Luteolibacter sp. Y139: one gene and its partner. The protein of the gene in region 1 interacts with the protein of each later gene in a pairwise test. Links are inferred from orthologs where the notes say so. Each region holds a gene or a part of one and is shown in the gene's direction. Other genes may lie near its edges.

What was found. The genes of interacting proteins can lie anywhere in the genome.
Region 2: the proteins of lpdA (region 1) and sucB interact in binary tests that used the Escherichia coli proteins (3 or more experiments, as listed by UniProt). The link is inferred for Luteolibacter sp. Y139 from one-to-one orthologs.

What each region holds. Positions count from the first base shown.
Region 1 is NZ_JBBUKT010000016.1:53,251-60,551, forward strand. Bases 1,954-4,857 are described here. They hold lpdA (dihydrolipoyl dehydrogenase), read left to right. Parts: upstream 1,954-2,663; coding sequence 2,664-4,052; downstream 4,053-4,857. Other genes in these bases: WKV53_RS26780 (hypothetical protein), read right to left, coding at 2,084-2,569; WKV53_RS26790 (LamG-like jellyroll fold domain-containing protein), read right to left, coding at 4,147-4,857. Outside these bases: WKV53_RS26770 (hypothetical protein), read right to left, coding at 412-843; WKV53_RS26775 (hypothetical protein), read left to right, coding at 970-1,878; more of WKV53_RS26790, read right to left, coding at 4,858-7,098; WKV53_RS26795 (tetratricopeptide repeat protein), read right to left, coding at 7,260-7,301. UniProt on the Escherichia coli protein: Lipoamide dehydrogenase is a component of the glycine cleavage system as well as of the alpha-ketoacid dehydrogenase complexes.
Region 2 is NZ_JBBUKT010000020.1:35,253-42,636, reverse strand. The notes cover bases 1,768-4,754. They hold sucB (dihydrolipoyllysine-residue succinyltransferase), read left to right. Parts: upstream 1,768-2,516; coding sequence 2,517-3,992; downstream 3,993-4,754. Other genes in these bases: WKV53_RS28355 (hypothetical protein), read right to left, coding at 4,659-4,754; WKV53_RS28360 (hypothetical protein), read left to right, coding at 4,186-4,668; WKV53_RS28370 (2-oxoglutarate dehydrogenase E1 component), read left to right, coding at 1,768-2,430. In the rest of the region: more of WKV53_RS28370, read left to right, coding at 1-1,767; more of WKV53_RS28355, read right to left, coding at 4,755-4,937; WKV53_RS28350 (hypothetical protein), read left to right, coding at 5,251-5,412; WKV53_RS28345 (ABC1 kinase family protein), read left to right, coding at 5,555-7,195; WKV53_RS28340 (hypothetical protein), read left to right, coding at 7,253-7,384. UniProt on the Escherichia coli protein: E2 component of the 2-oxoglutarate dehydrogenase (OGDH) complex which catalyzes the second step in the conversion of 2-oxoglutarate to succinyl-CoA and CO(2).

The sequences.
Region 1 (7,301 bases):
CACCGCAGCCTCCGGCTTCGACATCACGCAGGAAGGGGCAAGGAACACGGTCTCCAATGTCGCATCCCCGGGCGATGGCTGGGCCGCCCTCACCGTGGGTGGCGTGACGAAGCTCTACCGGATCAACCTGAGGACCGGGGCGGCCACCGCGGCTGGGAACATCGGCGCCGGCACCACCGTGCTGGTCGGTCTTGCCGTCGCGGGTGAGGGGGGCCCGGGTTATGCCCCGTTCACTTGGAATTCCGCCATTGCTGCCGCCTGCCAGATCGAAACCAGCACGGACTTGGCAAATTGGCAGCCCTTTGGCGGCACGGTGACCACTACCGCCACGACCACCACGGTCCCGGTGCCATTTTACGACGGCGAGCGCCGCCGCTTCTGGCGGGCGGTCACGCCATAGGATTCACGCCCTTACTTCAGCTTGCCGAGGTCCACGAAGGACTTCGGCTGGATTTGATAGGCCCCGCCGACCCGGGCTCCGCCGCCGATCACTACCCAGAGGGCGATTTTCCCCAGGTTTTCCCGGCTGGTGGCGAAGCTGACGAGGACCCTGCCGTCCTTGGTCCGCTCCTCCTTCAACTCGAGCACGGCCAACATCTTGCCGTCGTCCTCCTGCATCCTGAAGTCGACCCGCCGGTAGTCCTTGAACTTTCCCTCCGCGGGAAACTCGAACTCCACCCTCACGTCCTCCGGCCCGGCGGGCAGGGCCCGGACCTCGAATTTCCATTCCTTGGCCTCCTCGGCGGTGACTTCGTGGATCGAAATCATCGCGAAACAGGGTGAATTCATCAGGCCCAGAGCAAGCGCGGCCATCAGAAGCGCCTTGTGGAGTGTGGTCTTCATGGAGAATCAGACACGCGGCGGGGGGAATGCTTGGAGTTTTTTCCGGGCGGGCGGGTGCCGGCCGTCAATTTCTCCTGCACGATCCTCCTTCCGCGCGGCGCTATCTCGCGTAAGCTCGTCCAACCGATGAAAAAGCGCCTGTTTCTCCTCGCCACCTGCCTGTTCACAGGCCTCCGCGCCGAGCCCGCCCCGGTCGAGGCTGCGGTGGAAGCGCCGGAATTCATCCGAGTGGAGGAGACCGCGACCGCCACCCAGCTTCAGACCGCCGTCACCCGTTACACCAAGGGCGGGGTTACCCTTGAACTGGTCGGGGCCGTCCACATCGCGGACAAGAAATACTACGAGGGCCTGAACACCCGCTTCACCGGCTACGACGCCGTGCTTTTCGAAGGCATCGGTTCCCCGCCGCCGCCACCCGCTGCCGGCGCTCCGGAGGCAGCGCCTGCGGAACCCGCCGAAGAGAAAGAGGAAATCCCCGCAGAGGAGGAGAAACCGGCGGCTCCGAAAAAGCCCGGCAAGCTGGACGGCTTGCATGCGGCCTACGAGTCCGGCGCGGATTGGCTGGGGCTGGCCTACCAGATGAAGGAAATCGACTACAAGAAGGCGAACTTCGTTCACGCTGACCTGACCGTCGAGGAGTTCACCGAGCTCCAGGCGGAGCGGAAGGAGTCGCTCCTCGGCTTCGTCCTCAAGGCCGGTCTCCAGCAGCCGACCAAGCCCATCAAGGAGCCCAGCACCATCCGGCTACTCACCTCGATCGTCCGCCGTGACAAAAACGGTATGAAGCGCGAACTCGTCCACACCCTCGGCGCGGGAGACGATCAGATCGCCGCGATCGCAGGGGACAGCGTCATCGTTTCCGACCGCAACGCCAAGTGCCTGCAAGTCCTCGACCAGGAGGTACAGGCCGGGAAGAAGAAGCTCGGGATCTTCTACGGCGCCGCGCACTACCCCGACATGGAGAAGCGCCTGCTGGCCGCCGGTTGGCAAAAGACCGGCCAAGAGTGGCTGGCGGCGTGGGATATCGCGAAGTGAGGGAGCGCTTTCGCTCTAGTCACCCCGGAGGGGTGTCAGCGAGTAGCCGGGTAAGCGAGGAACGAGTGCCATCCCCCGATGGCGGAGAGCGGGAAAGGAACCCCGGATGGGGTTCTAGCTGGGCTCGAAGAACGGACGCGGTTTGCCTGATTGGTTCGGACCGAAGGGCGGCACCAACCGCCCGCTGTGCGGGCTCGACCACCGGCTACTCGCTGGAATCCTTCCGGAATTTGCCGAGGAGGCCATGGGAGTTCGGCAGCACGGGGGTTACGCGCCTGTGGGTTTGGAACTGTCTCCAAAAAACCAAAGCTCCCGCCCAGAAGAAGGAGTAGGTCAGCACGGACAACCACAGAGGAACGTAGAACTCGTGAATCCGCCGGTAGCCCGTTTCCTCAAGCTCGTAGCCGAAATGTGCTGAAAGCCAGTATAATGGACGGTTGGAGGCCTGTCGGAACATCCCCGTCTCTTCTGCTTCAAGATGCCATTCGGAATCAGGATCGTATTCCCAGGCGATCATCAAGCACCCCTCATCGAAGAAGAAAGCAACCGCGGGGTTCGAGTCATTGACGCCATTGTCGAACCGCACCATTTGGGTTCCAGACCTCCACCAGCCCCACATCAAAAACACCAGTCCCGGCACCCCTAGCCAGAACAGCCGGGAGCGATACCAAGGTCGAATCCGGTCTTCCACCCGCTCAAAATGGCCCCGGCCCTTCCCCTTTGACAATCCGGGAACCCCCGACCACCCTCCGCGCGAACTTCCTATCGCATAACGCACTCCCACCATGGCCTACGATCTTATCGTCATCGGTGGCGGCCCGGCCGGCTACGTCGCCGCCATCCGCGCCGCCCAACTCGGCAAAAAAGTCGCCTGCGTCGAGGCTGACCGCGCCGGCGGTACCTGCTTGAACTGGGGCTGCATCCCGACCAAGGCCCTACTCAAGAACGCGGAGCTTTTCCACACGCTCTCGCACCGCGCCAAGGAGTTCGGCTTCTCCTTCGACAATCTCCAGTACGACTGGTCCGCCGTGATCGGCCGCTCGCGCACCGTTTCCAACAAGCTCGCCGGTGGCATCGAGTTCCTCTTCAAGAAGAACAAGGTCGACTACATCCGCGGCTTCGGCGCGATCACCGCCCCGGGCAAGGTGGAAGTCACCGCCGCCGATGGCTCGAAGAGCTCGGTCGAGGCGACGAACATCATCATCGCCACCGGCGCCAAGTCCCGCCCGCTGCCGCCGCTGCCCTTCAATGGCACCACGGTCATCGGCTCCAAGGAGGCCATGGTCCTCGAGAAGCAGCCGAAGAGCATGATCATCATCGGCGCCGGTGCCATCGGCGTGGAGTTCGCGTATATCTACAATTCCTTCGGCACCAAGGTGACCGTCGTCGAAATGCTGCCGCGCCTGGTGCCGGTGGAAGACGACGAGGTCGGCGACGCGCTTGAGAAGTCCTTCACCAAGCAGGGCATCCGCTGCCTCGTGAACCACAAGATCACCAAGACCGAGGACAAGGGCACCCATGTCGAGGTCACGGTCGAAGGCGCGAAGGAAACCGGCACGCTTTCCGCAGACGTGGTGCTCGTCGCCATCGGCGTGCTGCCGGTGCTGACCGGTCCCGGCGGCCTCCAGCCTGAGCTCACGGATCGTGGCTTCATCAAGGTGGGCGACCGCTACGAGACCTCGATTCCCGGCGTGTATGCCATCGGTGACGTCAGCGGCCCGCCGTTGCTCGCGCACACCGCATCCTTCGAGGCCATTCAGTGCGTCGAGGGCCTTTACGTCGACGGCCACACCCCGCGCAAGGTCACCGTTTTCCCGGGCTGCACCTACTGCCACCCGCAGGTCGCCTCCGTCGGCAAGACCGAGCGCGCGCTGAAGGAAGAAGGCGTCGAGTACACCGTCGGCAAGATTCCCTTCGTCGCGATTGGCAAGGCCATCGCTTCCGGCGAGCCGGACGGCTTCGCCAAGCTGCTCTACGGCAAGAAGCACGGCGAGCTGCTCGGCGCGCACATCATCGGTGAGAATGCCACCGAGCTCATCGCCGAGATGGGTCTGGCGCTCGATCAGGAACTCACCGCCGAGGAAATCCACGCGACCATCCACGCTCACCCGACCATGAGCGAGGTGATCCATGAGGCGACCCTCGCCGCCGAAGGCCACGCGATTCACTTCTAACAAAGTGGTCCGCACACTCCGTGCGCGGCTTCAGCTCCACTTCATCAAAAAGCCGCTTCGGAATTCCGGGGCGGCTTTTTTCGTGCCCGGCGACCTACCAATTCGCCGTGTAAAACCGCCGCGTCAGGTTGGTGGAACCGGTGTCCACGAACTGATAGGCACCCGTTTCATCCGCAGTCGTTTCGCCGAGTGTCGTCATCGGCAGCGTCAGATCGGTCGTGGCACGGATGGTGACCAGAGCATGGGGGAGGGTGATTCCTTGGATTACGAAGTGGCCATTCGGCTGGCGGTTCACCGCATCGACTTGGACCAGCGGGACTAGCGGCGACTTTGGCTGGAGCACCATGAACGCTGGTGCGCTGCCGGGGGCGAGGACTGCAAAAGGTGTGGCCACCCCGGACGGATCGATCTTCGTGATGGTGTCATCACCCGCGTTGCAGACGAAGCGGTTGCCGGCGAAGTCGATCTGCACGTCGCGGGGACCATTGAGACCGGCACTTGCCTCGGCAATGATGGAGCCGGTGCCGGTGGCGTCCGTCTCCACCAGACGATGACCGGTAGTGCTGGTGACCTGCGGGTTCCCGAAGGAAGTGATGGCCAGACCGGCGGGACTTGCCAGCAGGGGTGAAGAGGATTCGACCGACCATGTAGACGTGTCGTATTTCGTGACCAGATGGCTGCCGCTGTTAGAGACCAGCAGGTTTCCCCGGTCATCGAAGACGAGGCCGGTGGGATGATTCAAGGCAGCCAGCCCACCGGGCACCGCTCCGAGCGGCAGGCCGGCCGAATCGAAGACTTCCACGGCGTTCTGCGAGCTGCTCACCACATGCAGATTGCCAGTGCCATCGAAGGCGAGACCTTGCGGATCGATCACGGAGGCAAAGGACGAGAAGCCACCCGTGGTTGGGAACTTGAGGATCCGGCCTGCTCCGTTTTCCGCCAGGAAGAGCGAGCCGGCGGCATCGATGGCGAGGCCACGCGGATTGGCGAGCCCGGTGACGATGGGCACGCCGTTGCCGGTGGCATCGAGTTTCGAGATCGTCCCGCTACCGGCATTGGCCACGTAGAGCGCGAAGGTTTTCCGCTGGGCCCCTTGATAGATGCCCGCGATTTCCTGGGCGCTCAGCGCGCGATGGACGATCTGGAACTCATCGATGCGCCCAGCCTGGTTGGGAAAGCCGGGCGAGTATCCGAGCGACAGCGGACCTTGGACCGACGGCACCGGCGCGGATTGAATTTGGTCCCCGCCGACCTGCACGCCATCGACATAGAAGCGGAACGTGCTGCCGCTGCGGGTGACGGCGAGGTGGTACCAACGCTGGATGACGGGCACTACCGGATAGACCCCGGCATTGTTTCCTCCGGGCATCTGGAACTGGAGGGTGAAACCATTGAAAAGGAAGCGCCAACCCAAGCTGCCGCCGGGTTGCTCGTGGGCGGCGATGATCTGATACGAATCGCCCGCGAAGAAGCGGACCCACGTGGCGATGGTGAATTGCTCGCTGCCGAAATTCCACGCCGGGTCGTGGGGGATCTGGATGCCGGCCTGAGCCCCGTAGAGATCGAAGGCTTGCCCCACCACTCCGGGAGCAAAGGTGACGCCACTTGTTAGAGTCGCCACCCGGCCTTCTTGCAGATCGACGGCGGTGCGGTCGCCCGTCCACCAGGCGAGCAGATTGACCGGGGGCTCGACGACCGGGCGGCTCTTGCACTTGCCGTTCTCCCTCGCCTGATAGATGCCCGAGATCTCGGGAAGCGTGAGCGCGCGGGCGTACATCGCGACTTCATCGATCAAGCCGGCGAAGTGGCGCGGCGTGACGTTGTCGCTTTGACGACCGATCATCACCGGCACGTCGGAGGCCTGGATTGGCAGCCCGGTATCCGACTGGGCGACGGGCAGGCCATTCACGAAGATCGCGAAGACACCGGTCGCATTCTCATAGGCCACCGCGACGTGGGCCCATTGATTGAGTGGAAGGGTGCCGCCCTGGAGACTCATTTCCGCACCGACGCTCGTCGGATTGATCATCGCGCGGAGCTGGAGCGTGCCGCCGTTGTTGATGAGATACAGGCCGTAGGCGTCACCGGAGGAATTCTTCGCGGGATTGTTGTTCCACTTGGTGACGATCGCTTCCATCTGGCCATTCGCAGGCAAGGCAGACGGCTTTACCCACGCTTCGATGGTCAATGCACCCGCCTTGAGCACGTTGGGATTGCCAAGCGCGACGTAAGCGGCGCTGCCATCGAGGGCGAAGGCGCGATTCACCAGCCCGGGAGCGAATCCCGCACCGCCGGCGAGGGTGGCGTCGGCATTGGCCTGTAGGTCGAGCGCATTTCCGTCCGCAGCCCACCAGCCGATGATGCCTGCCGGGCGTGCGACGCAGGGCGATGCGGCCGGCGGACCGCCGATGGTCAACGTGAAGTTCTGAACGGTGTCGCCGCCGTCGTTATGGGCGATGATTTGGTAGGTGTAGGTTCCATCAGTACCCGCAGCCGGCACACCCTGGATCGAGCCGGAAGGACCATTGTCGGTGAAGTTGAGCCCCGTCGGCAGCGTCCCGCCGGTCAGGCTGACAGAGCCTGCTTCAGGATAGCCCCCCGCCGTCGTGACGGTGAACTGCGAGGGAACGCCCACGGTGAAGGAGGCATGGTCCGCGGAGGTGACTGAGGTCGGTTCAAAGACGTAGAGAGTGAACGGTTGGTCCGCCTGGGGATCCACCCCGTTGTAGGCGCTCAGGGCGAGCATGTACATCCCGCCGTCACCCGCAGCTCCTCCGGAAAAGGTGGCAGTGCCATTGCCCTGATCCGAGAAGGTGACGCCAGCCGGGAGGTCGCCGAAGCACGTGATGGACGGTGGCGGATAGCCGCCGGTTTGGACGGTGAATTCATTCGGGCTGCCCACCGTGAAAACGGCCTGCCCGTCGCTATTGAAGGACGGCGCCTGGGGCGGCTGGCCGGCCTGCACGGAGTGGGGAAGAAAACACGCCGCGGCGAAAAGAGACGCGGACACGAGACGCCGGAGCCGGGCGAGGGGCGCGGGATTCATGGGAGGGGAGGGGTTGGGAAGCGCGAGATCGCGGAAAGATGCTCCGCGTTCTCACAGCATCACTTTGCCTCCGATCCACGCGATGGAACAAGGCGAAACGATGGGCAGTCTTCCTGTCACGCGACCATCGGAATTTGGAATCGGGTGAGCTGGCGGTCTTCTCAGGAATCCTCCAGCGAGATTGGCTTGTCGGAATGCAGGCT
Region 2 (7,384 bases), on another replicon or contig:
GACATGGACCGCGAGGCGTCCAACCCGCTCTTCCGCGACGGCGCGAAGATGAAGCTGCGGGACATGGTCGCCGCACTGGAGGCCACCTACTCGGGCTTCATCGGCTTCGAGTTCACCCACATTCACAACACCACCGTCCGCAACTGGGTCCGTCGCCACATCGAGGACCACGCGCTGCGCGGCGACGATCCGGCCGACCGCAAGACCCGTGCGCTCGGCTGGCTGATCGAGGCGGACAGCTTCGAGAATTTCCTCGGGAAGAAGTTCCTCGGCGAGAAGCGCTTCTCGCTGGAAGGCGGCGAAGGCGCGATGGTGGTCTTGAACGCCATCCTTGAGAAGTGTCCGGCTGCCGGCGTGCTGGAGATCGAGATGGGCATGGCCCACCGCGGTCGCCTGAACATCCTCGCGAACTTCGTCCGGAAGTCGCTCACGACGATCCTTTACGAATTCACGCCGAACTACATGCCCGACCTCGTGGCGGGTGATGGCGACGTGAAATACCACCTCGGCTACGAGAGCGTGCGCGACCTGCCGGATGGCAAGGTCCGCGTCAGCCTCGCGGCCAACCCGAGCCACCTCGAAGCCGTCAATCCGGTGGTCGAGGGCAAGGCCCGCGCCCGCCAGCGCATCCTGGGTGACGACGGTGTCGCCACGGATCGCAAGCGCGTGCTGCCGATCCTGCTTCACGGGGACGCCGCCTTCGCCGGCCAAGGTCCGGTCGCCGAGTGTCTCAATCTTTCCCAGCTTCCGGGCTACCGCACCGGCGGCACGATCCATCTCATCATCAACAACCAGATCGGCTTCACCACCATGCCGGCTGATGCGCGCTCGTCCGCCTACGCGACCGACGTGGCGAAGATGATCGAGGCACCGATCCTGCACGTGAACGGCGAGGTGCCGATGGAGCTCTACTGGGCCGCCCAATTCGCCCTCGAGTTCCGCCAGCAGTTCGGCCGCGACGTGGTGATCGACATGTATTGCTACCGCCGTCAGGGCCACAACGAGACCGACCAGGCCGCGTTCACCCAGCCGCACATCTACAAGCTGATCCAGGCCCGCGAGACGATCGGCCAGATCTACAAGAAGCAGCTCGTCGCCCAAGGCGCTCTGAGCCAGGCCGACGCAGACAAGATCGAGCAGGATATCTGGGACCGCTTCGAAGCCGGTCACGCGAAGATGGTGGAGATGCAAGAGAAGGGCGAGCGCAGTGCCTTCAGCGGCTCGACCGCCGTCGAGCAGATGCCCTACACCCACGCTCCGGTGCCGACGGGCATCGGCCGCGACTTGCTCCAGCATGTCGGCAAGGTGCTCACCACCGTGCCGGAGGGTTTCAATCTTCACCCGACGCTCGCCAAGCGCTTCGTGCCGCGTCGCCAAGAGGCGCTGCAGAATGGCGGCCCGATCGATTGGGCATTCGCCGAGTCGCTCGCCTGGGGTGCGCTGCTTACCGAAGGCCATCAGGTCCGCTTGTCGGGTCAGGATTGCCGCCGCGGCACCTTCTCGCACCGCCACGCGGTGTTCTATGATTCCGAGACGCGCGCCCGCTACATCCCGCTGGAGCATGTGAGCCCGACGCAGGCGAAGTTCTGCGTTTACAACTCCTTCCTCTCCGAGTTCGCCGTGCTCGGCTTCGACTACGGCTACTCGCTCGGCGCGCCGAACATGCTGACGCTGTGGGAAGCCCAGTTCGGTGACTTCTCGAATGGCGCGCAGGTCATCATCGACCAGTTCATCGCCTCCGCCGAGTCGAAGTGGCAGACGCCGTCCGACCTGGTGATGCTGCTGCCGCACGGCTATGAAGGCCAGGGTCCGGAGCACTCCAGTGCCCGCCTTGAGCGCTTCCTCCAGCTTTGCGCCGGGAAGAACATCATCGTCGGTAACTTCACGACGCCGGCCCAGTACTTCCACGCGCTGCGTCGCCAGAAGATGCGGCCTTTCCGCAAGCCGCTGATCCTGATGACGCCGAAGAGCCTGCTCACGCGTCCGGAAGCGGTGTCGCAAGAGGCCGATTTCCTCGAAGGCTCCTGCTTCCAGGAAGTGCTGCCGGATCCGATGCACTTCGACGACCCGATGTCGGTCGAGCGGGTGATTTTCTGCTCGGGCAAGGTCTACTACGATCTCGCTGCCTACCGCGAGGAGCACGGCATCAAGAACACTGCCATCCTCCGGGTGGAGCAGCTCTATCCCTTCCACGACGAGCTCATCGCCGCGCTGGTGGGTCAGTATGGCGCCGCGAACAAGTTCGTCTGGGCTCAGGAAGAGCCGCTCAACATGGGTGCCTGGTCCTACATCTTCCCGCGCCTCGAAAAGGTGCTGGATCGCCGCGTCCGCTATGCCGGTCGCAACCGCGCCTCCAGCCCGGCGGCCGGTTCCAAGGCCCAGCACTACAAGGAAAGCAAGGCCCTGTTCGAAGCCGCATTCACCGTCTGAAATGGAAACGGGCGGATGGCCGGTGAAATGCTGTCCGCCCCTTCTCGTCCTACTCGATTTCTTTTTCCTCAATAAAGCCTTCCCCGATGTCTCTCGAAGTCAAAGTCCCCGCCGCCGGCGAATCCATCACCTCCGCCAACGTCGCCCGCTGGCACAAGCAGAACGGTGAAACCGTCCGCAAAGGAGAAGTCCTCGTAACGCTCGAAACCGACAAGGTCTCCAGCGAACTCGAAGCCGCCGCTGACGGTGTGCTCACGATTCTCGTCGGGGAAGGGGAGGAAGTGGCGATCGGCACCGTGATCGCGAAGCTTGAAGGTGGCGCTGCACCCGCTTCTTCCGGAAGTGAAGGTCTCAAGACCGGCACTCCCGCAAGTCTTGCCGATGCCGCCACGCCGATCCCGGCGGCTGCTGCCGCTCCGGCAAGTGGCCAAGTCATCGACGTGAAGGTTCCCGCTGCCGGTGAGTCCATCACTTCCGCCAACGTGGGTCGCTGGCACAAGGGCGATGGCTCCGCCATCACCAAGGGCGAGGTGCTCGTGACGCTCGAAACCGACAAGGTCTCCAGCGAGCTCGAAGCCGAGGCTTCCGGCATTCTTCAGATCCTCGTCGCCGAGGGCAACGAGGTGGCCATCGGTACCGTGGTCGCCCGCATCACCGTGGGCGCGGCTCCGGCTGCCGCCGCGGCTGCTACACCGGCACCGGCTCCAGCCGCTGCGCCCGCGCCGAGCACGGCTGCGGTGGTGAAGTCGACGCCAGCTCCTGCGCCCGCACCGGCTCCGGCCGCTGCGGCACCTGCGCCACGCACCTTTGAACTTCCTGCCGCGCCATCGGCTCCGGCTGCTGCTGCCGCTCCCGTTTCCGACGGCCGCACGACCCGCAAGAAGATGTCCATGCTGCGCCGCAAGATCGCGACGCATCTTGTGAATGCCCAGCAGACCGCCGCCATCCTGACCACCTTCAATGAGGCGGACATGACCGCTGTCATGGAACTGCGCAAGAATGTGCAGGAAGACTTCCTCAAGAAGCACGGCGTGAAGCTCGGCTTCATGTCCTTCTTCGTGAAGGCCGTGGTCCAGGCGCTCAAGGATGTGCCGCAGGTGAACGGCATGATCGATGGCCAGGACATCGTGGAGAACCACTTCTACGACATCGGAGTCGCCATCGGCACTGAGAAGGGCCTGATCGTCCCGGTCATCCGCGATGCCGACAAGAAGAGCTTCGCCGAGATCGAGCGCGATATCATCGGCTACGCCAACAAGGCGAAGGAAGGGAAGATCTCCATCGAGGACCTGCAAGGCGGTGTCTTCACCATCTCGAATGGCGGCACCTATGGCTCGCTGCTCAGCACACCGATCCTCAACCCGCCCCAAAGCGGTATCCTCGGCATGCACACCATCCAGCAGCGCCCGATGGCCGTGAACAACCAGGTCGTCATCCGCCCGATGATGTATCTCGCCCTCAGCTACGACCACCGCATCGTGGACGGCAAGGAAGCGGTGACGTTCCTGATCCGGATCAAGGAAGGGATCGAGAATCCGACGCGTCTCCTGCTGGAGATGTGAGGGGGCGTTCGTTCTTCCCAGCGAATTTTAACAAGGCCGTGGGGAGGAATCCCCGCGACTTTTTTCGTTCGGTCCATGCGCGATGCATCTACGGTCGCGATGGTGGGAATCCGGACGAGCAATGGCGTGTCAACTCCGGCTTGTTTTCAACCTTGAAGGCCTTTCCTGTCCGGGGCTTTTAGCAAGCCACGACATGAGCCATCGCTACGGAAGCAGCTTCTTTGTTCATCTTCTCAGTTTGGGCACGGTGATTTTCTTCATCGTGATGGCGTATCAATGCAGTGTGGAGCATTTCGTTCACGGTAACCTTGCTTCGCGCATCGGGATGGTGACGGGTTGCGTGTTCATGGCGATTCTCATCCTGTGGCTCTACGTCCGCAGCGGGCTCCCTCAATATGAGATTTCTGATGCGGGTCTGGTGATTGTACGGCCATGGTCCCGCGAGATGGTGCCGTGGCAGCAGATTCGCCACGTCGATTGGAAGTTTGCGATCCACATGATCGTGATCCGGGGAAGCGACTCCGTGATCGCCTTCACTTCGACCGATCATTTCCCGCGCTTGCTCGATTTTCTTCACGAGGTTCGTGAGAAGAGCAGGTGCACCTTGTCGCCTCGTTTGGAAGCGTTGCTGGATGAGGATGCAAAGGCGACCCGGCCAACGGCTGATCAGCCCTGATCCGGCGAGAGGCGCATTCCCAAGTGGCGGCGGAGATCGTCTTCGAGGCGGTTGGCGATGGCGAGGGTGGGGCGGGAGGAATTGCCGAAAGAGCTTGTGGACGGCAGGCTTTCGCCGGGTGAGGCGGTGACCTCGAGGACGCAGAGTTCGGACGGACTGAGGAGCCATTGTATTTGCGGAATGATCCCGGCATTCCAGCGGCGGGCGAAAGCCGCGGCGGCATCATGTTGTGCCCCGACGAGGACTCGCGAATTCAACAGGACATTCATTCTAGAATATCGCTCGCGGGTAGGGGCGTTGCAACCGGCGGTTGGCACCGGACCGGAGCCCGTGCGAATCGCATCGCCGGAGTGCAAGCTGAGGTGCTTCACGCTGGGTTAGCGGCGTCCCTCCATTGGTAAACGGGGCGCTATTTCGTGAGGTGGTCTTGGCGCGTCAACTGCGATAGGGACTCGCCTTGAATCGATGCGGCGGACTTTGGCTAGTGACGGTGCCGGAGTCCGCCGCCGCTCCCATCGAAACAGTCTGACCATGGTCGACGAAATTCCCCCCAAGCCGCACGAACAACTCGCAGATTGGAAGATGCGAACGTTGCTCGGGCAACTGACGATGGATTTCCCCGAGGCGTCTGTCCAAGCGTTGGAAAACGCGGTGCATCAGGCGGCTGCCCTCTTGTGGCCGGGGATGAAGCTGAAGGCCATGTTCGTCTCGGCTTCGATGCTGGTGCGGGATTCACCGGAGTAGCTTCTCCTGCGAACGCGATTCTTTTCCCCCCAAACACGCTGGCGATTCCTGCTTCATTGCATACGGGAGTCGCCAGCGCTGTGGGATGGAGGGCAAGGCGGAGTAGCGCTACGGATGGCATGCGGATTGCGATTTGTTAGGGATGAAAATCGCTCCCGCGAATCTCCGGCGCTACAAGGATGTGGCGTGGCTCTTCATGAAGTATGGCAGTCGTGTGATCTCCGCGGATGCGGACTTCTCCGATGCCTTCAACGGCGATGCTCCGGAGGCGGCGAAGGATGCGACGATGCTGGCGAGTGATCTGGAGCGTCTGGGGCCGGCGTTCGTGAAGATCGGGCAATTGCTATCCACGAGGGCGGACCTGTTGCCACCGCCTTTTCTGGAAGCACTCAGTCGCTTGCAGGATCAAGTGGAACCGGTGCCGGCGGATCGCATCAAGGCGGTGATCGAGGAAGAACTCGGCGTACGGATTTCGAAGGCATTTGGGGAATTCGATGAGAAGCCCTTGGCCGCGGCCTCACTGGGTCAGGTTCATGTCGGGATGCTGCGCGGTGGCAGGCGAGTGGCGGTAAAGGTCCAGCGGCCTGAGATCCGGAAGGAGATCACCGCAGACCTTGATAGCTTGGAGGAGGTGGCTGCGTTTCTCGACGCGCACACCGACTTCGGGCGGAAGTATGAGCTGGCACGGCTGGTCGGTCAGTTCCGCACCAGCCTCTTCCATGAGTTGGACTACCTGCGCGAGGCCGCGAACTTGGAAGAGCTGCGACGCAATTTAACAGGCTTCCCTCAACTGGTGGTGCCGGAGGTGGTGCCGGACTACTCGACGGGTCGCGTGCTTACCATGGACTACCTGCCCGGAACCAAGATCACCTCACTCTCCGGCGCGGTGATGACGGATCTGGATGGCGGCGTGCTCGCTGAGGAACTCTTCGGTGCCTACCTGAAGCAGATCCTGGTCGATGGCTTCTTCCATGCCGATCCTCATCCGGGCAACCTGTTGCTGACCCATGACCGGAAGATTGCGATTCTCGATCTGGGGATGACGGGACGGGTTCAGCAACGCATGAGGGATCAGCTTGTCCATCTGCTGGCCGGTATCAGCGAGGGCAATGGGGTGCAAACGGCGGAGGCTGCGATGAGCCTCGCTGCGGCGAGGGAAGAGGCGATTGATCGCGCGGGTTTCACTAGTGCGGTCGAGGAAATCGTGGGTGCGGCGAAGTCGAGGAACCTGGCCGACATCGACATGGGAACGATCGTTCTTCAGGTGACTCGAGCGTCGGCCGAGGCGGGACTGAGGATTCCCGAGGAGATGAGCATGATCGGCAAGGCGCTCCTGAATCTGGATCGGGTGGGGACGGTGCTCAGTCCGGGTTTCGACCCCCAGCAGTCCATCCGGCGGAATCTGGCGGGCATCAGCAAGGCCCGGATCAAGGAGACGCTGACTTCCGCGAATCTGATGGGAGTGCTGACCGAGACGAAGCAGTTCGTAGCGCAGCTTCCCTTGCGGCTGAACCGGATCTTCGACCTCGTTGCGGAGAACAAGCTGAAGGTGACGGTCGATTCCCTCGACGAGAAAAGTCTGATCCAAGGGCTGCAAAAGGTGGCAAATCGAATCACCACGGGATTGATCCTGGCAGCGTTGATTGTCGGCAGTGCGATGCTCGCGCGGGTGGATACGAGCTTCCGGCTCTTCGGCTATCCGGGCTTGGCCATGATCCTCTTCCTCGCGGCAGCCGCTGGCGGCCTGATGCTCTTTTTCCAGATCCTTGTGAAGGACCGCTGACGCGTCATCGGGCCGGTTTCGAAGCTGGCACGCGGGTTGCCATGAGAAATGGTAGCCATGAAGTTCTTCATTCCATTTTCACAGGATGATCTTGCCGCCGACCTGGTGTACCGGAAGGTGGCGAGGCGCTGCGTGGAGAACTGCGGGATCCAGCTCACTCCTGACCGCGTCTTCGCCTTGCGCTACCGC